One region of the Halobacillus sp. Marseille-Q1614 genome, then DNA from elsewhere that is predicted to be linked to it. Evidence: riboswitches for the same ligand, from Rfam matches in the RefSeq annotation. Region 1 holds a riboswitch; each other region holds the start of a gene.
The links. Region 1 has a riboswitch for S-adenosylmethionine ahead of HUS26_RS12095 (bifunctional homocysteine S-methyltransferase/methylenetetrahydrofolate reductase). Riboswitches for the same ligand answer to the same signal wherever they lie in the genome.

Region 1 (8,171 bases):
AACCCTTGGAGAGTAGTCCTTTACCGCTTCTGAAAGAGCTTTTATATGTTCAGGTGTCGTTCCGCAGCATCCTCCCACTAGATTCAGCCAGCCTTTTTCGGCGAAGCCTGCAATCTTTTCAGCTAAGGATTCAGCGGTTTCATGATAGTTTCCTTCTTCATCCGGGAGGCCGGCGTTAGGATAACAACTCACGGAAGAAGTCGCTAAATCTGATAAAGAACGTAAATGGTCACGCATGAATTCAGGTCCTGTGGCACAGTTCAGTCCCACAACGGCCGGTTTCATATGCTCTAGGGACAAATAGAAAGCTTCAATGTTCTGGCCGGCTAATGTAGTACCCATCGGTTCAATCGTGCCAGAAATTATTAAAGGAAGCTCGACAACCTGGGATTTAAAAGCCCGGGTTATTCCGATATAGGCGGCTTTTACATTCAGCATATCCTGAGAGGTTTCTAGTAAAAGAACGTCCACTCCGCCTTTAATTAACCCTCTTGCTTGTTCCTCATAGGCCTTTGTTAAATGGTCAAAAGTCGTCCCGCCTGTTACAGATAGAGTTTTTGTAGTAGGTCCCATTGCGCCGGCAACAAAGCGGGGATGCTCTTCGGATGAATATTGAACGGCTGCCTGTCTGGCGATTTGGGCCGCTTTGATATTGAGTTCTTCGGCCAAGTGACCTAATTCATATTCATCTAAAACGAGATCGGTAGCTCCAAACGTATTCGTCTCAATAATATCGGCGCCCGCCTCAAGGTATTCTCGGTGAATTCTTTCAATAACATGGGGGGCGGTAATGTTTAAATATTCATTACATCCATCATACAGTTCGCCGCCGAAGTCTTCAGGTGTAAGATCGGCGTTTTGCAGCATTGTTCCCATTGCGCCATCGAGGACAAGAATTTTACTGGATAGTTGTTTGTGAAATAATGTGGTCATTTGCATCTGTCCTTCCTTTTGTTTTTTCTTTAAAGTAGCGGGTGAGTTCTACAGTAATCTCGTAGCGCAAAAATGGGGTGATTAAGTAAATTCCATTAAAGAGCTCTACTGCTGTATCAATTAATGATTTAGCTATCGCAATCCCTTCCTCCTGAGCGAGGGAAGGGTTGTGGCTTACGGTTTCCATACGTTTTCGGATATCATCGGATAAGCTTATGCCTGGCACTTCATTGTGTAAAAACTCAGCATTCCGGGCGCTGATCAGCGGCATGATTCCAATATAAATCGGTGCTGAAATATGTTTAGTGGCATCATAAATTTCTAAAAGCTGTGCTTCACTGTAAACGGGCTGGCTGATAAAGTAATCAGCTCCACATTTTATTTTTTTCTCAAGCCGTCCAACAGCCCGGTTTAAGTTTCTTACATTAGGATTAAACGCGGCGGCCACAGAGAAGTTTGTTTTCATTCCTAACGATTTCCCTGAAAAGGACTGCCCTTCATTTAACTGCTTAATGGATTGAATCAAGTCTAATGAAGAAAAGTCATAAACCGAGGTGGCTCCGGGAAAGTCTCCAATTTTAGTTGGATCACCGGTAATAGCTAACACTTCTGTAATTCCTAATGTATGAAGCCCCATTAAGTGAGACTGCAGGCCAATCTGATTGCGGTCCCTGCAGGCGATGTGGACCAATGGATTAATATTGTATTTTTGCTTTATGATTGAGCCCATTGCCGTGTTGCAGACTCTCGGTGAAGCGAGAGAATTGTCAGCCAGCGTAATCGAATCAACTCCGGCCTCATGCAGAGCTTTTGCCCCTCGCAAGTATCGGTCAGTATTTAATTTTTTGGGAGGGTCAAGTTCCACAATGACTGACGGTTTCTTTGCAACAATTTCATGTAGGTGAGGCTTCGTCTGTTTTACCTCAATTTTTTCCTGAGGTTCTTTTTCATCAATAGGAACCTCCTTATGAAGAATCGGTTTCTTTCTTTTTACTTCATTGGCTATCGCGGCGATATGTTCCGGTGTTGTGCCGCAGCAGCCGCCAATTAGACGGGCTCCTTGCTCATAGAGGGAGCGGGCACTTGTTTTAAAATAGTCGGCATCTGTTTTATAGACGAGCCTTCCATCCTGATAAGATGGCAGGCTGGCATTAGGGTAGGCAGACAATACAGATTGTTTAGGTAGTGGCACTTTCTCCAGTGACTGAGTCATATGGTAAGGTCCAAGCCGGCAGTTCACTCCCGTCACGTCAGCGCCGAGCTTTTCCAATGTAGCCAGGGCTTCAGGCAAAGGCGTACCGTCCTGAAGAACACCGGGTTCATGCATAGAAGCCTGTGCAATAATCGGCAGGTTCGTTTCTTTTCTGGCGATTTGTAAAACGGTCGTCAGTTCTTCCAGATCGTAATAAGTCTCCAGCAAGATACCGTCGACCTCTTCAAATAACATCGAGTAAAGCTGTTCACGGAAGCTGCGCTTTATTTCTTCTAAGGAAACCGCCTGCTTCTTAAAGGAGCGGATCCCTCCAATCGTTCCAACGACATAATTGCTGTCTGTCGCTGCCTGCTTCGCAAGTTCTATAGCTGCTGTGTTTATTTCCTTCACTTTGTCTTCAAGCCCATAACGGGAAAGTTTCACGTAATTGGCGCCATATGTATTCGTCTGAATCACATCAGCGCCTGCAGCTACGTAGGCATTATGGACATCAAGAACGCCTGAGGGGTGGGAGAGATTTAATTCTTCAAAACATTGATCAATCCCGTAGGAATATAATAGTGTACCCATAGCACCGTCTCCCACTAACGTGTAATTATGCAGGGCTTTTTTTAAATTCATGAATAGTCCTCCTCGCTAAAATAAAAAAAAGCCTTCTAAGAAGAAGACTTTTGAACGTTCAATTCTCCTTCTTATCTTTTCAAGTTTTAAAACTTGCTGGATTTAGCACCATACTGATTGATTCAGTGGTTGCTGAGGCTTCATCGGGCCAGTCCCTACACCTCTCTGGATAAGAAAATCTTTAGTATTAAGTTATAAATATCGTTGCGATTTAGACTACACGAAAAAGGAATGGGAATCAAGGGAAAATTCAAAATTTTTTCCTTTTTTATAACTTTTGTTAATTGTAAATGTTGCCCTTCATGAAAAAAGGAGCCTGTTCCCATTCCGCGCACGAACGGTCAAGCCTACTCGCGAACCTCGCGCTGCACGGTCTTGCCCGCCCATTTTTTAAGCAGAAGTCTCGCATAACCCCTTGCTTTTTCTGTTCCAACAAGGCCGTTTAACAAACCTTTTATACAAATAAATTTCTGACAATCTTTTCCTTCAGGTATTTTTACATTAAAAACCATTTATGTGGCCCAATGGACATTTGTAAATTTTATAATTTTCTGTAATTTATAATTAAAATGTAGTGAATTTTCAAAATATAAAGTTATGCAGGGGATTATTTTGATATACTTGTCAAAAGGTTGATATAAGCGCATTTCTGCGGACTTACATAAAAACAGATCCTCTATTGAATCTTTATACGTAAAAATGTATTATCAAAAGGTCGCTTTTATGAATTGAGTACTATGTACTAATAAATATAATATTTTAATTCATCAATGGGGGGATTATTTGTGGAATTACGAAAGCAAGAAGCACAAGAAGTTACTGAGCAGTATTCGTTCAAACAGCTGATGAAATTTTTGCTGCCATCATTAGCAGGAATCCTTCTTTTCCTCGTACCTGTCTCTGTAAATGGAACAGTTACGATAGGGCTTGGGATATTAGCCGACGGCCTTCAGGCTGCCATTTCGGATATTATTCCTTTATTTATGACATGTGTGTTATGGATCTCAGCGATAGGATGCCTGGTGATAAAAACGGCTGCTGCACCTTCTATTCGCCAGCAGCCGTTTTTGTCTTCACTGTTTGATATCGGATTATTCTGGATACTTCTCCGATTTGTTGGAGCGCTCTTTGCGACGATAACCTTAACGGGAACCGGTCCATCTATTATTTCTTCTGAACTTACCGGCCAAGTGGTCCTATATGATCTCGTGCCTGTACTAATGGTTTGGTTTTTGTTTGCCAGCTTATTTATGCCGCTTCTATTAGAGTTTGGACTTATGGATTTTATAGGGTCTATGGTTCGTAAAGTCATGCACCCGATTTTTAAACTGCCGGGACGTTCTTCAGTAGATGCGCTTGCTTCCTGGATGGGAAGCGGAACGGTAGGGGTGCTCCTTACAACACAGCAATATGATGGCGGATATTATACAAAACGTGAAGCAGCCGTTGTAGCCACAAACTTCTCAATTGCATCGATTGCCTTCAGCCTTGTTATTGCAAGATTTCTCGGAATCGATCATCTCTTTGTTCAGTTTTACTTGACGGTAGTAGTATGCGGGGTTGTGGCCGCTATTATATGTCCGCGCATTCCGCCATTATCGAAAAAGAAAGATACATATTATGAGCCTGTCGGCAAGCAAATTGACGAACGTGTCCCAGAAGGGGTTTCGAGCTTCCGGTGGGCCGTAGATCAAGCAGTAAAAAAAGCAGACCAGGTAAAAAGCGTCCGCAATGTCATTAACCGGGGAATCTACAACGTAGCTGATATTTGGTTTGGTTTAATTCCGCTTGTCATGGCATTAGGGACCATTGCGCTGATCCTTGCGGAATTTACACCGGTCTTTACACTTTTATCGTATCCGATTATTCCTTTGCTGAACGTCTTGCAGATTCCGGAAGCGAGTGCTGCTGCCCCTGCGATGATCGTAGGATTCGCGGACATGTTTTTACCAGCTGTTGTCGGATCTGGCATTGAATCTGAGCTCACCCGTTTTGTAATCGGAGTTATGTCATTAACTCAGCTGATTTATATGTCGGAAATTGGAATTTTGCTTATCAAGTCAAAAATACCAATTAATTTACTTGAGCTTTTTGTCATCTTTTTGCAGCGAACCGTGATTACTCTGCCAATCGCTGCTTTAATAGCGCACCTGTTTTTCTTTTAGGTTCTTTTACCTTTTCACTGTTGATCTCACAGGAATTCCGCTCGCTTTTTAAGCGGCCGCACACGATGTGGAGTCATAGGACGTACCGAATTTAATCGAACTTCCTTCGTACATCACTGCGGGGTTTTGCCAGTCCGTTTTTTAAGCAGAAGTCTCGCCGTTCCAAGCTGAATCAACAATCTATTATCAAAATATACAGAACGATGCAGGAGGTTGTATTTATGGGATATGAGTGGAGTCACCTTGTAGATAATATGTCTGAGCGTCTAGCGCCCAGTATGGCGAAAGACCATCCGAATTTGCCAGTTGTAAAAGAAGAAGGATGCTATTATTTCGGGGCGGATGGAAGAGAATATTTAGATTTCACATCAGGGATAGCCACGACAAATGTTGGTCACAGACACCCTAAAGTAGTAGAGGCGATTAAAGAAGGGGCTGATCAGCTCGGACATGGTCCTTCAGGCGTCATTATATATAAATCGATCCTGAAATTGGCAGACCGGCTTGCCGAAATAATGCCGGGAAACCTGGACTGCTTCTTTTTTGGAAACAGTGGAGCTGAAGCGGTGGAAGGAGCCCTTAAGCTTGCCAGACATGTGACAGAAAGACCTTATATTGTATCCTTTATCGGTGGTTTTCATGGCCGGTCGATGGGAGCGTTAAGTGTAACGAGTTCTAAAAGCAAATATCGGAAGTTTTTAAATCCGACGGGTTCTTATCAAATACCGTACGCTCAAGTAGATGAAAGTCCAGCTGGGGTCGATCCTGAACAGTATGTAGTGGATCAGCTTGAAAAAGATTTTGCCCGCTTATTTGCTCATCAGGTGACGCCTGAAGAAGTAGCTGCTGTGCTGGTAGAGCCGGTTCTTGGTGAAGGAGGTTATATCGTTCCTCCAAAAGCATGGCTTAAAAAGTTAAGAGAGCTGTGTGATCAGCACAATATTCTGCTTATTTTTGATGAAGTGCAGACCGGTTTCGGGCGGACAGGAGAATGGTTCGCTTCTCAAACATTTGATGTAACGCCTGATATTATGGCGATAGCTAAAGGAATTGCGAATGGTATGCCGCTTAGCGCTACAGTGGCATCTAAAGAACTGATGAAACAGTGGCCGCTCGGGAGTCATGCGACAACCTTTGGAGGGAATCCGATAGCGTGCTGTGCGGCAAATGCTGTATTAGACGTTATCGAAGAAGAAAATTTGCTGAAGAATGCGAGAGACACAGGGGCCTATGCTGCAGAGAAACTCCAGCAAATCAAACAAAACCATCCGGTTATCGGAAGGGTCCGGTCCGTGGGGTTAATGATTGGAATTGAAATCGTGAATCCTGCTACAGGAGAACCAAACAGTGAAGGGCTGTTTAAAATATTAGATGCCGCCCTTGAAAATGGCGTCCTTTTCTACTTTGGAGGCAATCAGACAGAAATTATCCGGATGATTCCTCCTCTGACCGTAACGAAACAGCAGATCGATGAAGGTCTGCAAATGTTCGAACAGGCATTAGCGGTATACGAAGAAGAGATAGAGGTTACTCAGTAATTAAAAAGCCGGCAGAGGAGTATTCCTTTGTGCGGCTTTTTTTCTATAGATCACAAAGCCGCAAAGTGTGCATAAGGTTGTTCATGAGTGGACAAACTATACCAAAATCTGTGCGGCCGGGTGAAGGATATGAAAATGTTATGTGTTGACGGTGGAGGAATTCGCGGAATAATTCCGATAGTGGTAATAAAGCAAGTTGAAGAAGAACTTGAACAGCCGATTGGAAGGTATTTTGATTTAGTGGCGGGAACGAGTACAGGTTCAGTTATTTCTGCGTCGATTGCTTTAGAACATCCGATGAAAGACGTATTGAAATACTACCAGCGCTATGCCAAGAAGATTTTTAAACGGCAGGCCCGAGTGGGATTAATGAAAAGTGTATATAAAGATGTAGAATTGAGGGAGCTCTTACAAGAGGTGTTTGGAGAGATCACAGTTTCGGATGTTGAGAAACCATTGCTTATACCGGCAGTAGATCTAACTCATGGAAATCCATATATTCATCGTTCCAGAGAAGTCGAGGGAAAATTAGATTCCATTAAATTATGGGATGCCGTCCTTTCTTCTTGTTCTGCCCCTGTTTACTTTCCACCGAATAATGTAGGAAGCCAGTATCTTTCGGTGGATGGAGGACTATGGGCAAATAATCCTTCCCTTGTGTGCATTACAGAAGCTCTTCATTATTTTAATCAATCACTGAATAATATACGTATCATATCCTTTGGAACGGGAAAGCAAGACATTAAATTCTCACATAACCACGGGAAATACTGGGGCCTGCGGCAGTGGATGCCTTTGAAATTTCCTTCCATTACTGCCAAACCCAAGCTGCTTGATTTAGCGCTGCACTTGTCGTCCGAGTCCGTTTCCTACCATTCCCGCCTTTTGCTTCAGAAAAATTATCTGCGTATTAATAAAGAGCTGACAGATGAAATTTCGTTTGATGAGATTGAAAGAATAGATGAAATGATAGACATTGGAAAGCAAATATATAAAGATCACCGTAAGGAAATCATCAACTTCATCACTTCTTAACATTTTTCGCCTATTCAGCTATTTATAAAGCTTAGAAAAGAGGTAAACAGAGATCTATAATTATGGCAGGGACAAAGAGCAGCAGAAGATGGATGAACCTGCCGCTCCTTTAAATAATTGTCAGTTAAATGAAGTTATTCATTAGCAGTGCCTAAAACCGCCACATACTGAAAATCATTATAAATAACAAACTCTTTTCCATTCCAGGTCAGGGGAGTCTGGACTAAACCCAGTCCATCGGCATTGTATCGTCCGGCAATACGCTGAAACGCAAACAGTTCGAATACGCCGTCTCCATTAAAATCAATTGGATAGGCCGTATTCAATCCGGATACAAACCCTTGAACCGGTGCTTTTAACTCGCCATTTGGCAGATAGATTTCCGACAGATAATCTTCTCCCCGATTACTTATATCAATAATAAATGAGGTATTTAACGTCTGGTTGGTAACCAGAACTTTATAATTGTTCTGATACATGACGTCGTAGAGATACTGGTCGTTAAACGTTTCATAATTAAAGATTTCGTCAGCTTCGTTATTTAAAAAAGAATAAATATAGTAAAAATAAAATCCGCCGCTTCCACCGGAATTAATACTTATTAAAATGTCATCGACTTGATCGCCTGTAAAATCTCCTAGAAAAAGAGAAGGTTCATAACCAGCA
Region 2 (8,171 bases), 1.7 Mb from region 1:
ATTAACCGAGGAAGCCTCTCTTCTTCTTTTACATGCTTATGTACTTGAAGATCATTGTAAAGATAACCAAGCTTCGTCGTGTATTTTTCGGTGACTGCATAAGCCTCTGATTGCCGTAATACGTCTTGGCACGTTTTCACTAAATCCTGGAGGTAGTCCCCGTCGTTTTTTTCTTCACGAAAAGCATAATAATCCTTCAGCTCATTAGATGGAGTTAAGGCATCCGTCATTGATTGATGCAGCTGCCGAAAGTCCTGCGGATCCATGGACGTACTTCGGTCACAAAGATTATCTAAATAATCACTGATTGTCTGGTAGGCTACTATAAAACGAACCGCTTCACCTAGGTTCTCTCCAGCCAGCAAAGCATACACCCCTCCGCCTTCACAGTGAAAGGTTTTAGAATCTATACTGGCTAAGGCCTGCATACGAAGCTCCAGATCAGGAATACATTCCGCTTTTTTCTTCCAATAATTCAGCTCATGATGCACCCGTGGAAAAATGTCTTTATACACTTTAACCATTAATGGCACTGCACGTGTTGGAATCCTTACAGACACGACAATCTCTCCTTTACCTATTTCCTGCTGGACAATTGCTGTTCCATAAAATTAAGCATATACAAATAAGCCTGCTCCCATTCACCTTCATTAAAAAGCTCGTGATAAAATAAAGGCCACTCTTTATACATTTTTTCTTCCGTTTTTATTAAATGAAACCATTCATACGTTTTCTGTGCATCTACTATCACATCTTTCCCCGCCTGCATTACCAATAAAGGCAAGCCTGGAAAGCTGCCGGCATGCTTAAACGCTAACTGAATAGCTTTCTGAAATTCCCGGTACCACCTAACGGACACCTTTTTGAGCATGAGTTCATCTGTTTGATAGCTTTCAATAACCTCAGGATTATTTGTCACCATCTCCGGCTTTACAGGTGATGATACGAGCAGACCCGGACACACTTTGTTTAAAACTCTACCTGCAATCTCCATAGGTTTTGAAGCTCTCTGCCCGAGTCCAAGTGCCGGAGAAGACAAAATAACCCCATCCAGATGAGGCTGCAATTTTTGCATGAACCTTATAACAATCAAACCGCCCATGCTGTGGCCTAGTACAAATAAGGGGATTTCATCTTCAGCTTCATTTATCCATTCCATAACTTTATGTAGATAATCATCAAAAGACTTGATGTGTCCTCTTTTCCCTTCTGACTCGCCCTGACCCGGCAGATCGCCAGTAATCACACGATAACCGTCCTGCTCCAGTCTTTCGATCACATGAGAGTAGCGCTTTGAATGTTCAAAAGCGCCATGAACAATAATAACCGTTGCTTTTGGACGCAACATTTAATCGTTCCCCCTGCCATTTGCTATACTAAAACTACCTATTATTATAAGGGGGATATCGATGATTTGCGAATATAATGGAAAATTCCCGCAAATTGATTCTTCTGTATTTGTTGCAGAGGATGCTGTCATTACGGGAGAAGTAAGTATTGATGAAGAATCAAGCATATGGTTTAAAACCGTCATTCGGGGAGACGTGGCCCCTGTAAGAATCGGACGCCAGGTGAACATACAGGATTTAAGCATGCTGCACCAGAGCCCGAACCGCCCGCTGATTATTGAAGATGGAGTAACGGTCGGCCATCAGGTGACCCTGCATTCCGCCCATATAAAAAAGAATGCGCTTATTGGAATGGGTTCTTTAATACTAGACGGAGCTGAAATTGGAGAACAGGCGTTTATCGGAGCGGGAAGCCTTGTACCTCCTGGTAAAAAGATCCCTCCGCGCACCCTTGCGTTAGGCCGGCCCGCCAAAGTTGTAAGAGAGTTAACAGCAGAAGATTACAAAGAGCTGGACCGAATCAGGAAATCTTATGTAGAAAAAGGACAAGCTTATAAAAAACTTCAGAGCTAAATAAAAAGCCGTTACCCTTTATTCGGGTAACGGCTTTTCTTCTTTTCGCGGACTCTAGTTAAGGCCTAAGCGATCTTTTAACTGCTCCGCTTTATCTGTTCTTTCCCAAGGGAACTCTACATCTGTACGTCCGAAATGGCCGTAAGCAGCAGTTTGGCGGTAGATCGGACGGCGAAGATCAAGCATTTTAATAATGCCGGCTGGACGAAGATCGAACAGTTCACGTACAACTTCTACCAGCTTCTCTTCTTCTACTTGACCTGTTCCATTTGTATTAATAGAAATGGAAACAGGCTGTGCCACTCCAATAGCATAGGCAAGCTGAACTTCACATGAATCAGCTAATCCGGCAGCTACGATATTCTTAGCAACATAACGAGCCGCATAAGCAGCTGAACGGTCAACTTTCGTCGCGTCCTTACCGCTGAATGCGCCTCCGCCGTGACGGGCATAGCCTCCATAAGTGTCTACAATGATCTTACGTCCGGTTAAGCCTGCATCCCCTTGAGGACCTCCAATTACGAAACGGCCTGTTGGATTAATAAAGTATTTCGTCTTATCATCAATGAGTTGAGACGGTACAACCGGAACAATCACTTGCTCATGAAGATCTTTCTGGATTTGTTCCAGTGTGACCTCTTCAGCGTGCTGAGTAGATATTACAATTGTATCTACACGAATGGGCTTGTCATTTTCGTCATATTCTATAGTTACCTGAGTTTTTCCATCCGGACGCAGGTAATCCAGAGTTCCATCATTGCGAACATCTGAGAGGCGCTTGGCCAGCTTGTGAGCGAGGGAAATTGGAAGAGGCATTAATTCTTCAGTTTCATTATTGGCAAAACCGAACATTAACCCTTGGTCTCCGGCTCCGATGGCTTCGAGTTCTTTATCGCTCATCTTGCCTTCCCTGGATTCTAATGAGACGTCAACTCCTCCTGCAATATCAGGGGATTGCTCATCAATAGCCGTTAATACAGCACAGGTATCTGCATCGAAACCATATTTGGCTCTCGTGTAGCCGATGTCTTTAATCGTCTGGCGGACGATGGCTGGAATGTCCACATAAGTACTTGTGCTGATTTCTCCTGATACTAGAACAAGCCCTGTAGTGACGGTAGTTTCACAAGCTACCCGTGCATTGGGATCGTTTTTTAATATTTCATCTAATATTGAATCTGAAATCTGATCACAGATTTTGTCCGGGTGACCCTCTGTGACAGATTCTGATGTGAATAACCGGCGGTTGGCAGGCATTCTGTAAACTCCTCCTTCTGTTAAGTACAAAGATTCGACGGAACTCTTTACCCGTATCTTTTAGAAGTTTATAAACGTAAAAATTCTTAACAAACAGAATTTTGTGGGTATCGATATGTGCTTTTAAAAAGAAAAAACCCTTCCTACACTCGAGGAAAGGTGCTGTTTCCTTTCGCTCTTATCGTCCAAAGCCACGTATGACTTTGCTTCAGGTTAGCACCATGCCAAGTGAATGACGGGTTGCCGGGTTTCATAGGGCCTGTCCCTCCACCAGCTCTGGATAAGAGAGTATCCGTTCGGACTAATAGTATCGAAATAGAGCATACATGTCAATTAATATTCCAGGTTTATGAAATGGAGCACGACCCATTAATACACTGTTTCTTGAAGATATTGTAGCGGTTTCTTGCGATCCCTTTATAGAGAGGATGGCCGATAAGTGAAACACCAGGAATATTAATGAGGAGGCCGAGAGTAAACAGCGTCGGCATTCGCAGTAATAAGTACTGTAATGCCGCAAATCCCCGCTTCACTTCATTTTTATGGGTGATGACGTGAATTTCTTTCTTAAGGGTTCTTACACTGCTTGCAGAAATCTTATATTCTTCCGCAAACTGTTGAAGAGGCTGCCACTCCATTTTCCGAAACCAATCGAGCGGCTGAAGGATACTTTTCGTCTGCTGGCACAGATAACAATCTTCATCAAATAATATTTTCACTTTGCTCATCATTTCACATCCCCTCAATAACATTATATCCCAGTAATGAATAAAATAAAAAATAAGCATTTTTTAAATTAGTATGGATTATTAATTCTAATGTGTTATACTTTATTTCAAAGTTGACCATTGGCTCCATTTAAAATATTTACAGTAAAGGCGGGTAGACACATATGAGTACGATTAATCAAATGTCTGAGCTTAACCAATTACTAACCCAACCAAATGTCCATCACCATTTATCCGTTCCTCTATTAGTTGAAAAAATACTATCTCGCAAAGAAGGAACGCTGACAAATAGTGGTGCAATTCAGGCTACGACGGGTGCTTATACGGGTCGTTCCCCTAACGATAAGTTTATCGTAAAAGATGACGATTCTTCTCATTATGTGAATTGGGGGAAAACCAATCGCCCGATTGATGAAGATGTGTTCGTTAATTTATACCACAAGGTTTTGGACTATTTAAAAGGAAAAGACGAAGTGTTCGTCTTTAAAGGGTTTGCCGGTGCTGATGAACGATACAGACTTCCTATCCAAGTCATCAATGAGTTCGCCTGGCATAACCTGTTTGCTCATCAAATGTTTATCCGCCCGGACAGCGAAGATCTCAACGAACATGAAGCGGAATTCTCTGTTATTTCAGCTCCAACCTTTAAAGCAAATCCCGAAACGGATGGAACGAATTCAGAAGCGTTTATTTTGATTTCCTTTAAACATCGGATCGTCCTCATCGGGGGAACCGAATATGCTGGAGAAATTAAAAAATCTATCTTCTCAGTTATGAACTTTCTCCTGCCGCAGAAGAACGTCCTTCCTATGCACTGTTCGGCCAATGTCGGAAGTGAAGGGGATGTAGGATTATTCTTCGGTTTATCAGGAACAGGAAAAACGACTCTTTCTGCCGATCCTAACAGAAGGTTGATCGGTGATGATGAACACGCATGGTCCAACTATGGCGTTTCGAACATTGAAGGCGGATGTTACGCGAAATGTATCAACCTTTCTGAGGAAAAAGAACCTCAGATCTATAACGCCATTCGTTTTGGCGCCGTACTGGAAAATGTCCTTCTTGACCCTTATTCTCATAAGCCCGATTATGAAAATACGACATTAACCGAAAATACAAGGGCCGCTTATCCACTGAATCATATTAAGAACACAGTGGTACCCAGCGTAGCAGGCCACCCGAGAACCATTATTTTTCTAACAGCAGATGCTACCGGGGTGCTGCCTCCGATCAGCAGGTTATCTAAAGAACAAGCGATGTACCACTTCCTAAGCGGCTATACGAGTAAGCTGGCTGGAACCGAACGCGGGGTTACTTCACCGCAGGCTACCTTCTCGACTTGTTTTGGTTCGCCTTTCCTTCCATTAGCACCTTCCGTTTATGCGGAAATGCTGGGAGAAAAAATTGACCAATTCAATAGTGAAGTATATTTAGTGAATACAGGCTGGACAGGTGGAGCTTTTGGCCAAGGAAAGAGAATGAACCTATCTCACACAAGATCGATGGTTCATGCTGCCCTTGAAGGCGAACTGAAATCTACTGAAACATATACAGATCCAGTATTTGGTCTTGAAATTCCAACTCACTGCCCGGGAGTGCCTGATGAAGTGCTTATTCCAAGAAAGGCCTGGAAAGATACAGCCGCCTATGATGAAAAAGCACATGAACTTGCTTCTAAGTTCCATGAGAATTTCAAGCAGTTCACGATAGCCAGCCATGAAATTAAAGATGCTGGACCTTTATTTGGAAGATCATAATTAACGTATCCTCATCTCCTCATATATAGATAAAGCCGTGCTGATAACAGCACGGCTTATTTCTTTTATAAGTACTTCTCTTCTATTATTTTTAAACATTGAGGGAGTACTTCATCCTTCATCATAAAGCTGTACAGTTTATTTTCTTTCAGGCTGTCCGGCAGCCGGCTTAACAATACCGGTCCCTCTGTTTCATAATAATGAGGCTGATCTTCCAGCTTTTCGATATAGGCGTAATAGACATTTTTAATAATCGTCCCGCCTTTACCGGATACGTAATATTGCCCGATGTAGTTTAATTTATCTACGTAGGCACCCGTTTCCTCGAAAACTTCTCTTAGTGCTGCCTGCTCTGCTGTTTCGCCTTTTTCCACTTTGCCTCCCGGGAATTCCAGACCTCTATCTTTATGCTTAGTTAACAGCCATTGATCTTGAAATCGGCAAATAACCCATACATGCTTTGGAGCCGTTGAAAACGGATGGTCCTCAAAGGATAGTTTTACTTGGTTTCGATAAAAATCATAAAAAGTCTTCACGTAAGATCATCTGCCTTTAATACGAAGTTATGTATTTTTAATACTTTCCTCTATTTTAAATCGTATCATAAGCGAAGAGTAATAAAAACTCCTGAAAAAGCCGTAATTTATTAAATGAGGCTTAATTATAAGGAAAGCCGCTTCCTTATTGAAGCGGCTCTTCGTTTTTTAAATCTTCCAAAACACCCATTTCAGTAATATGATTTTTCGTTTTTTCATCGCCAAGTTCGTAGATCATTCGAAAAGCGCCTTTCATGCCATCATCATATTCATCATTATCCATATCCTGATGATACGGTTGAAAAGGAATATGAGCACGATAGAACGAGCGGGTGTCCGCATTGTCAATCTCATCAAATATCTCTCTCAGCAGCAGCAGATCGTATTCATCTGCATAAATAATAAAATCATCATTATTTCCATCATGGTTGATTGATATTTCTTTCGTTCCGATATTCACATAATATGGTTTCTTACTCATAAAAAAAACCTCCTTAGCTGTAGGTTTTACAAACAAAGAAGGTTTTATTACGGCTTTTCCATCATTTAAATCTCTTTGGACAAACCTTGCAGTAATCACTGTCTGTATGGAGCCTGTGTGATAAACAGCAGCATTTCCTCTGTCTTGCTCCTGTTTCCAATTTGGGCTGTTCCAGAAAGTAGGTAAAAGGATTATGACTCGTCCCAAACGTTTCACCCGGCAGATCTCTGACGATATAGTAGAAATCCTGCTTCATCCGTTCTGTTTCTTCCGCTGAATACCATTCGGCCAACTGCCTTTCATACAGCCGAAACATATAAACAGAAATATTTTCCCACATGACGTCCATGGATAGGCGGGTCAAGTGATTGATATGCAGAAATACTGGACGCACAATTTCTTTAAATAGATGGTCCAGCTCTTCTCTCATCCACTGCTCCCGCGTTTGGTCAACCGGCTGAGTCACCACTTTAGACAGCAGGTGCAGACGCGGCAGCCACTTTTTCTTCTCATCCACTCTTATAAGTTCCACATTGTCGAGGTTCATATTAGGGAACTTATTAAAAAGTGTCATCGAAGCCAACGGAATCGTAGCGATAAAGTTCGCATAGCGTTTAGATAAAACAGATGCCGTCGTTAAAAAGAACTCGGACTCCATATACGCATGAATCTCATCGAGGGTTTCCTGAACTCCTTTTTTGTTCTGCAAAACCTCTCCTTTAACCACACCTAATATATCTTCAGATGGTGTTGAGTCTAAAAAATATTTAAAATTCTCACTTAGAAAAACTTCTTCATCCCTTGTTAATGAAACCATTATGTCACCTCTGCCCGTCATTCAAATCTTCTGTTTTTAAGTGTATGATTCAAGCTCGAAATTGTCAAAAAGGGCTGCCTTATAACGTAAAGCGATCTTCCTGCTTTGTGAAGCTGCGTAACACTTCTTTATTTATAGAAACACCTATCCCTTTTCCATGAGGGACCTGCATCATTCCGTTATTTACTTCAAAGTAAGGATTAATAATATCTTTCTCAAAATAACGCAGCGAACCGGACAGGTCGCCAGGATATTGGAAGTTAGGCAGCGAGGCGAGCGCAAGGTTGTGAGCTTTCGATATGCCTGTTTCGACCATACCGCCGCACCAGACTGGAATGTTATGGGATTGGCATAGATCATGAACGTGAATGGCAGCAGACAAGCCGCCAATCCGGCTGATCTTAATATTCATAATCCGGCAGCTTCCAAGGGCGATGGCCTGTTTTGCATCTTCATAGCTTTGGATAGATTCATCTAAGCAGAGAGGTGTCTTCATTTGCTTCTGAGCCTGCTGATGCAAATAAAAGTCTCCTGATGGAAAGGGCTGTTCAATCATTAACAGACCGAGGTCATCAAGTTTCACGACTTCTTCCAAATTCTCTTCCTCATACATCCCGTTGGCATCGATCATAAGAGGAAGATCTGGATGCGTCTCCCGGACAGATAAAATCAT
Region 3 (8,171 bases), 730 kb from region 1:
TTGTCGTTACTTTTCTGAATTCAGAAAGCAGGTGATTCGTTACTGCTCCCGGCTTCCCTTCTCCTACCTGACGCTGGTCAACTTCTACAACAGCAATGACTTCAGCTGCTGTTCCTGTTAAAAATACTTCATCTGCGACATAGACATCATGTCTTGTAAACGGCTCCTGCTTGACGTCATAACCGTGTTCCTGAGCCAAATCGATAATAGCGTTTCGGGTAATTCCTTCTAAAGCTCCTAAATAAACAGGAGGTGTATAAATCGTTCCATTTTTCACGATAAAAATGTTGTCTGCTGATCCTTCAGTTACATAGCCTTGATCATTTAACATAAGAGCTTCATCTACGCCTGCCTGGTTTGCTTCCAGTTTCACTAAGATATTATTTAAATAGTTTAATGATTTGACTTGCGGAGGCAGAACATCCGGCCGGTTTCTGCGGCTTGATACAGATGCTAAGCGTACTCCGCGTTCATATAACTCTTTAGGAAATAAAGCAAGTGCTTCAGCAATGACAACCACACGCGGACTTGAACAGCTGGCAGGATCTAACCCGAGATTTCCAGTACCTCGTGAAACAACGACACGAATATAAGCCGTTTCCAGCTGGTTTTTGCGGACTGTTTCAGCAATAATCTGCTCCAATTCCTCCTTTTCATATGGAATATGAAGCATGATTGACTTGGCTGAGTCATAGAGGCGTTTTAAGTGTTCATCGAGCTTAAAGATGTTGCCTTCATAAACGCGAATGCCTTCAAACACCCCGTCACCATATAAGAAACCATGGTCATAGACGCTGACGACAGCCTCATTTTTATCCACGAATTCTCCGCTTAAATAAATCCACTGGTTGCTCATTTAAAGCACTCCTTTCTCTTTAAATTTTGGTTTTCGATAAAATATTAAGGTTTGGGTGACCTTGTGCAGGCATGCACTCCTGCACATTGGTCAAAAAGGTCTATCTTCCACATGAATCAACTTTCGCAGCCATTAGTTTGGAGAAGCGTTTTAGTTGATTGAGGACTACTTTAACGCCATTTTCAGAAAAGGTCAACAGGTTTTTCGTAAATTTTCTGACTAATTTGATTATTAAGTTAATTTGGTAAGCGTTTTCATTCATGAGGCTATTGGGATCAGACGTGTTTTCTAATTTTTGTTTTTTTCTTTTTTATCTGAAAACTGAACGGGAAATGTTCTCAAAAACGCAATAAATCGCCTCTTTAGAGCCGATTTTCATCACACTGTCGAATGGGCTTATTATGTATTTTTTTGTACAAAAACCCTGTTGAAAATTCAACAGGGTTTGACTTAATCTCTATTTTAATTTTTAGCTATGTTGATATTCTATTAAAAACCTTCTCTTATCGAGACTTTTCTTTTTGCGAACACTACTTTTGCTAGAAGAAAGGGAAAGGTATTCCCGCCCACGGGGTCTGCCTAAAAACTAAAGCTTAGGAGTAAAGCTCAATTTTTTACTTGAGAACATATTTAGCGAGCATTCTCTGCACTTCCTCAATCGGACTGTCTTTCTTAAAGAGCTTCTGGATCGGTGCCGATTGCCCGGACAGCCAAATTTTCAATTCAGATTCAAGGTCAAAGCTGCCGGCAGTTTCCGTGCTGAAGTGAGTAATACTATTATAAGGAATCGAGTGGTATTCTACTTTCTTCCCAGTCATCCCTTGCTTATCTACTAAAATAAGTCGTTTGTTTGTAAAAATAAAAGAGTCTCTTAACACTTTATATCCGCTTTCTACCTTTTCCTCTTCAATAAGAACTCCTTCAAGTTCTTTGCCAAGTTTCTCTTCATCTACTTTACTGGCGTTACCCATTAGTCCATCGAGCAGTCCCATCGCTGTTCCTCCTTTTATACTCATTTACACTTTTTTCTGATATGAATCGGAGAACTGCTGTCTTTCATGCTCTCCTCTTTTTATATTAATATAAGACTTTTCATATTGAGACCAGCTAACAGCATCCCTGTTGAACAGATCTTTATCTTTTTACCCACCGTATTCTTTACCCAAACGTTGGCCATCTGCTTTTTATTTTTCATTTTACTATTAATCGGGGGAATGCGTCCGCTTTCCAGAACAGTTCCGCATCCCCCCCTTCTTACTTTCATAACTTTAGCCTGCTTCCGGCAGTTATATCAATATAAATAGGCTAGATCCCTCGATAAGGAAAATTCGTTATGCCTTTTACTGTAGTTTTTATTTTAAATACACCGCCTGCATAGGGATATTGGCTCAATTGTTCTTCATTCATGTCTTTTCTCGCTGTTGTAACATACAATTCATCTATGTTCTTACCGCCAAACGTACAGGAAGTCACATTCACAGCAGGCACCGAGATGAAATTAAGCTGCTCCCCTGTCTCTGGGTTCCAGCGCGAGACTCCACCGCCTGAATAATGGGCAATCCAAAGCATACCTTCAGTATCGATCGTCATGCCATCTGGAAAACCAACATCGTCCGGGAATGTAATCACAGGTATCGGGCTTGAAATTTCACCTGTTTTTAAGCAGTAATCATATTTCACAACTTTACCTGTTGGTGTATCAATAAAATACATGATCTTATGATCAGGTGACCAGGTGATCCCATTTGAGATCCCAACATTGTCTATTTTTTTTCTGAGCTCGCCATTTACGTCAAGGCAGTACAAAGCGCCGGAAGTTTTGTTTTCTTCCGCATCCATTGTTCCAGCCCAAAATCGTCCATAGGGATCACATTTCCCGTCATTAAAACGATTTCCCGGCAGGTTTGATTCCGGGTCTTCGATCAGATGTAATGATTTTGAGTTCCAGTTCAGCTCATATAAGCCCGTCATTAAGGCGACAATCAGTCCGCCATTTTGCTTTAAAGCAGCCGCCCCCACATAGCTTTCAAGGGTAATTTCTTCCCGCTCTTTTGTTACTGTATCAAGACGATGGATTTTCTTTTCTAATATATCTACCCAGTAGAAATGCTGGTTCTCAGGGTCCCAGCACGGTCCTTCACCAAGAGTTGATTGACTGTTTACGACTAGTTCGGCATTCATAATATAAAAACTCCTTTTTATCTATCTCGTTAACTACCTTCTATTTTTTCAGGAGGAAACCCTTTTTAATAAAAAAATTTTAAATATTGCAATTAAACCCTTGTAATATGTTCCGCAATCCTGTAAATTAGGTTGCAAGCAATTTTATCCAAATTAATTAAATAATTCTCTTATCAAGAGAGGCAGAGGGACTGGCCCGACGAAGCCTCAGCAACCACTGATTCGATTCAGTACGGTGCTAACTCCAGCAAGTTGTTGAACAACTTGGAAGATAAGAAGGTGTATCCAACAGACGAAAGTCTTCTTCTTATCTACTAAGGAGAAGACTTTTTTTATTGACTTTGACTGAAAAAAGGAGAATCGCAATGTGCGCTAGACAAACTGAAACGAAATTAGTCCATACAGGAAATAACAATAATGATCCATCCGGGGCGATCAATGCTCCCGTTCATTTATCAACCGCTTATGAACATCCTGGCATCGGCGAATCCACAGGATATGACTATACAAGAACTGGAAATCCAACGAGAAGCCTTTTAGAGAATTCGATTGCCGATTTGGAACACGGTCACGCAGGGTTTGCCTTCAGTTCAGGGATGGCTGCTATTCAAGGAGCTTTATCCCTTTTTAAATCAGGAGATGAAATCGTCGTCTCTGAGGACTTATACGGGGGAAGCTACCGGTTATTTGAATATTTATCAAGACAGTACGGGTTAAAATTTCACTACTGTGACAGTCAGAAGCTAAATGATATTGAACACTACATAACGGACCGGACAAAGGCCCTTTATGTAGAAACGCCGACCAACCCTCTGATGCACTTAGCAGACATAAAAGAAATCTCAGGGATCGCAAAGAAATATGGATGCCTGCTGATCGTAGATAATACGCTTTACACGCCATATCTTCAGCAGCCATTATCAGAAGGAGCGGACATCGTGATTCACAGTGCCACAAAATACTTAGGCGGCCATAATGACGTTCTCGCCGGTTTAGTCGTTGGAAAAGATCCTGATATCTGTGAACAGCTTGGATTTTACCAAAACACTTCAGGAGGTGTTCTTTCTCCCTTTGATTCGTGGCTGCTTATGCGAGGGATGAAGACATTAGCGTTAAGAATGAGGCAGCATGAATTGAATGCCAAGGAGGTTGTGGAGTATCTACACAATCATCCGGAAGTCACTCACGTGTTCTATCCAGGAAAAGGCGGGATGCTCTCCTTTCGTTTAAGTGCCGAACATTGTATCGATCCGTTTCTTAGAAGCTTATCTGTCATAACATTTGCCGAAAGCTTAGGAGGAGTAGAAAGCTTCATTACGTATCCCGCAACACAAACACACGCCGACATCCCAGAAGAAAAACGGCATTCCTACGGTGTATGTAACCGGCTGCTGCGCTTTTCAGTCGGTATTGAGCACCCGGAAGATTTAAAAGCAGACCTAGAGCAGGCCCTGTCACACCTACAAAAGGAGGAAGTATATTATGACTAAGCCACATACGTTCCAAACGAGGTTATTGCATAACGACCATAAATTTGATCCGGCAACTGGTGCGGTGAGCGTGCCCATTCAGCAGGCATCGACTTTTCACCAGGCTGACTTCGACAACCCAGGCCAGTATGACTACAGCCGATCCGGAAACCCGACGCGTGAGGCTTTAGAAGATACAATTGCCCAACTGGAAGGCGGAGAAAGAGGATTTGCTTTCGCTTCTGGAATGGCGGCAATCTCTACGGCGTTTATGCTTTTATCAAAAGGTGACCATGTTGTCATCTCTGAAGATGTGTATGGCGGCACCTTCCGCATGATCCATGACGTACTTACCCGCTTTGGCATTGACCATACCTTTGTAGATATGACCGATCTGCATGCTGTAGCTACGGCGATACAGCCTAATACACAAGTGCTTTATATTGAAACACCTTCTAATCCGCTCTTAAATATTACCGATATTCAGGCGGTTACAAAGCTTGCTAAAGCCAACGGCTGTCTAACATTTGTTGATAACACATTTATGACACCGGCCCTGCAGCGTCCGCTTGAACTCGGTGCCGATCTTGTGCTTCATAGTGCTACTAAATTTATTGCCGGACATAGTGACGTTGTCGCAGGATTAGCGGTTACAGATAAGAAGGAAATTGCAGACCAGCTCTCCTTTTTACAAAATGCGTTCGGATCAATTCTTGGAGCCCACGACTGCTGGCTCGTCCTAAGAGGGTTAAAAACACTCGACTGCCGGCTCAAGCAGTCATCGGAATCCGCCGATAAAATTGCGAACTTTTTATCCGCACACCCGTTTGTTGAAGAAGTCTATTACCCGGGCTTCCGCACTCATCCCGGCGCATCGATTCATTCTTATCAGGCGAGCGGTGCCGGTGCCGTGCTTTCCTTTAAGTTAAAAAATGCCGAAGAAGTAAAAGCGTTCAGCCAGAATGTCGAGCTCCCGGTATTTGCCGTCAGCCTGGGTGCCGTCGAATCAATCCTGTCCTACCCTGCGACGATGTCTCATGCTTCTATGCCTAAAGAAGAAAGAGAGAAGCGAGGGATTACTGACGGACTGCTGAGACTATCTGTTGGATTAGAGAGCCCCGAAGACTTGATCCGTGATTTTGAGAAGGCCCTAAACAGCTTGCGCGTCCCCCTTCAAAAGGTTGGATTATAAGCATTTTGGCGGTGTTGTTGATATTTACGTTAAAAAAATAAGCAGCTTCCAAATTAGGAAATTGCTTTCAGCTTGTAGAGAAACCTCGTGCTTTTTAAACGACCGACTTCCTTTCAAAGGATAATATGCAGCGGAGGGCTCCGTGAAACGGATCGCTTTCCATGGGCGTACGGTGAGCTTCCTTAAGGCTTCGCCTTTTAAGGATCTCACTCTGTACGTTCCTCCCATAGGAGATTCCCGTTTCCCTTCGCCCCTATCTTCATAAGTTTTTCTTTCTCGTTCTATTAGCTCTCTTCCCGGGGGCTACACTCTTAAGGATACAAAGTACCTAATGAAAGGTTAGCTGATTCCTCTTCTCGAATGAGGAAGATTCCATTCACCTTTTTCCTTGTAATGGGAAGGGAACAAGCGAGACTCCTACGGGATGTGCAAGACTGGCAAGACCCCACAGGGCTTAAAAGCCCGAGGAGGCTTGCCGGCTTCCCCGTGGAAAGCGAGGGGGTTCCCGACCCATTCGTCCCCTTTTATGGCCAATGGAATCCTGCCTGCCACGCTAGGCTTTAACAGGAAACTCCATGAGAAAAACTGTTGAGACTTTCTTGACATACTGTGAGAAACTTCCAATTCAGGAAGTTTCTTTCCTGTTTCATTAGATTCCCCTTTAATGGAATAAGAATTAACCTTCTTTCTCTTGTACTTGAACATAGACAGACCCATGTAAAGTGTCGTTAACATAAGCATCCAACCTCCACATTCCACTCTTAGGTAACGACATAATTGACGGGGATGAAGCATCTGCACCATTATGCTCGCCAACGCTTAATGGTACATCTTCTAGAACGATCATTTTATTTCCAGATTCATTGTGGGTTCCAACAACCTTTAAATCCCCTTCTAACTCCTCTTCACTCCCCCAAAAATGCCACATATACTTTTGTTTTTTATCTGGATAGAATCGAGTAACTTCCCCACCATCATAAATAAAACCTAATTGACCTTCTTCTCCGAGCATTTTATAAGAGCCTGATTCGAAAATATCACTTTCCAGCCATTTCTCCCCAAAACACCCCGTCAGGAGTACAGTGGATAGTGCCAGTATTAAAAACAGCAATCGAACATAACTTTTGTTCACAAAACCCTCCTAAAAAATTGAATTTTCAATAAGTTATTATCCAATTATTTCAAAATACAATACTTAAATCAATGATTGCTTTCCAAGGATTCAAGTCGGTCTCTCGATCTGAATTACAAAATGGAATCGTATAACACTACTCGAACATCATAAGGTTTTTCAGGTTGGTTTTCTTTTTGATATAATTCCAAGTTCCAACTTTTATTGGAACGTGTGTACCCTTTTTCTCCAATCCATTGATGTAATTTCTCATAACTATTTCTTATTTGATCATTTGGACCCTTATGTAAAATTGCAGCATATCTATGTGGTGGAATTGTTAAGGTGGTCATATTTTCTGGTATATCTTTATATTCACTTACTTGAACACCAATCCAATAACCATCTTCCTCGGGTGACGATTCCTCAACAACAAACGCTCCAATTTGTTGACCTGGGTTTAAAATATTATTAATTTCTTCTATTCTTTCTTTTAGTACTTTTGCAGCTCTTGGGATTTCTTCAATGTATTTTTCGCCGGCACAAACTACTCTGAACCCCACAAGTTTCACTTCACCTAAGTCTTTAATAAATTTTTCACTTGTAACTTCCTGATTCATGTGTCAAACTCCTTAAATGGATTTTACTTACATAACTAGAATTCAACATCAAATGCAAGATCCCTTCATTCTTAATAGAAGTATTAATTTTTACTTTACCCCCACCGCCCCATAAAATAAAATTAGGGAAATTTCATTATAAATGCCTTATCATAAATGAATACAGTTAAGACAAGTAATTATAAATCTATAGATGATCACAAATATCAACTATAAAAAAACCCGGACGCTCTCAGCAAGAGATTGTCCGGGTTTTATTTATTAATGAGAGTTTCGTGTTGTAAATTTAGGGAATCTAAACAGAATCGCCAGGAGGCCACAAAAGACTAGCAGCATAGGGTAAATGCAATATGGCATAATCTCGACAGGAGAAAGACTTGCTACACCAGCAACAGCAAGGATCTGTGCTCCATATGGGATAAGCCCCTGCACGGCACTTGCAAAGATATCGAGCATGCTGGCCGATCTTTTTGGATCAATGCCAAACCGTTCTGAAATCTGCTTAGCCAGCGGACCAGCAGTTATAATAGAAATGGTATTATTTGCGGTTGATAAATTGACCGCACTGACTAGTCCGGCAATCCCGGCTTCTCCCCCGCGTGCACTGTTAATTTTTCCGCTGAACACCTCAAGCAGCCAGGCAATTCCGCCATTTCTACGGATAAGTTCAACCAATCCTCCTAGTAAGATGGCAAGCATCGCAAGCTCCTGCATCCCTGTAAAGCCTTCCCCGACAAGCTGG

Region 2: another riboswitch for S-adenosylmethionine. It lies ahead of metK (methionine adenosyltransferase); the one in region 1 lies ahead of HUS26_RS12095 (bifunctional homocysteine S-methyltransferase/methylenetetrahydrofolate reductase).
Region 3: another riboswitch for S-adenosylmethionine. It lies ahead of HUS26_RS08310 (methionine biosynthesis PLP-dependent protein); the one in region 1 lies ahead of HUS26_RS12095 (bifunctional homocysteine S-methyltransferase/methylenetetrahydrofolate reductase).

The regions. Positions count from the first base shown of each region.
Region 1 is NZ_CADDWH010000001.1:2,379,020-2,387,190, reverse strand. It holds gene metH (methionine synthase) at 1-933, opposite strand, end outside; gene HUS26_RS12095 (bifunctional homocysteine S-methyltransferase/methylenetetrahydrofolate reductase) at 899-2,767, opposite strand; SAM riboswitch class I at 2,836-2,943, opposite strand; gene HUS26_RS12090 (YjiH family protein) at 3,553-4,932, shown strand; gene HUS26_RS12085 (aspartate aminotransferase family protein) at 5,154-6,470, shown strand; gene HUS26_RS12080 (CBASS cGAMP-activated phospholipase) at 6,558-7,505, shown strand; gene HUS26_RS12075 (VCBS repeat-containing protein) at 7,640-8,171, opposite strand, start outside.
Region 2 is NZ_CADDWH010000001.1:650,514-658,684, reverse strand. It holds gene HUS26_RS03230 (tetraprenyl-beta-curcumene synthase family protein) at 1-524, opposite strand, end outside; gene HUS26_RS03225 (alpha/beta hydrolase) at 578-1,348, opposite strand; gene HUS26_RS03220 (gamma carbonic anhydrase family protein) at 1,410-1,922, shown strand; gene metK (methionine adenosyltransferase) at 1,977-3,179, opposite strand; SAM riboswitch class I at 3,355-3,466, opposite strand; gene HUS26_RS03210 (thiol-disulfide oxidoreductase DCC family protein) at 3,527-3,907, opposite strand; gene pckA (phosphoenolpyruvate carboxykinase (ATP)) at 4,072-5,664, shown strand; gene ytkD (RNA deprotection pyrophosphohydrolase) at 5,730-6,200, opposite strand; gene HUS26_RS03195 (hydrolase) at 6,346-6,681, opposite strand; gene HUS26_RS03190 (hypothetical protein) at 6,743-7,498, opposite strand; gene menC (o-succinylbenzoate synthase) at 7,578-8,171, opposite strand, start outside.
Region 3 is NZ_CADDWH010000001.1:1,650,831-1,659,001, forward strand. It holds gene ilvE (branched-chain-amino-acid transaminase) at 1-856, opposite strand, end outside; gene HUS26_RS08295 (PH domain-containing protein) at 1,471-1,848, opposite strand; gene HUS26_RS08300 (hypothetical protein) at 1,929-2,120, opposite strand; gene HUS26_RS08305 (SMP-30/gluconolactonase/LRE family protein) at 2,162-3,037, opposite strand; SAM riboswitch class I at 3,205-3,315, shown strand; gene HUS26_RS08310 (methionine biosynthesis PLP-dependent protein) at 3,403-4,527, shown strand; gene metC (cystathionine beta-lyase) at 4,520-5,698, shown strand; gene HUS26_RS08320 (DUF4871 domain-containing protein) at 6,375-6,830, opposite strand; gene HUS26_RS08325 (GyrI-like domain-containing protein) at 6,944-7,429, opposite strand; gene HUS26_RS08330 (Na+/H+ antiporter NhaC family protein) at 7,691-8,171, opposite strand, start outside.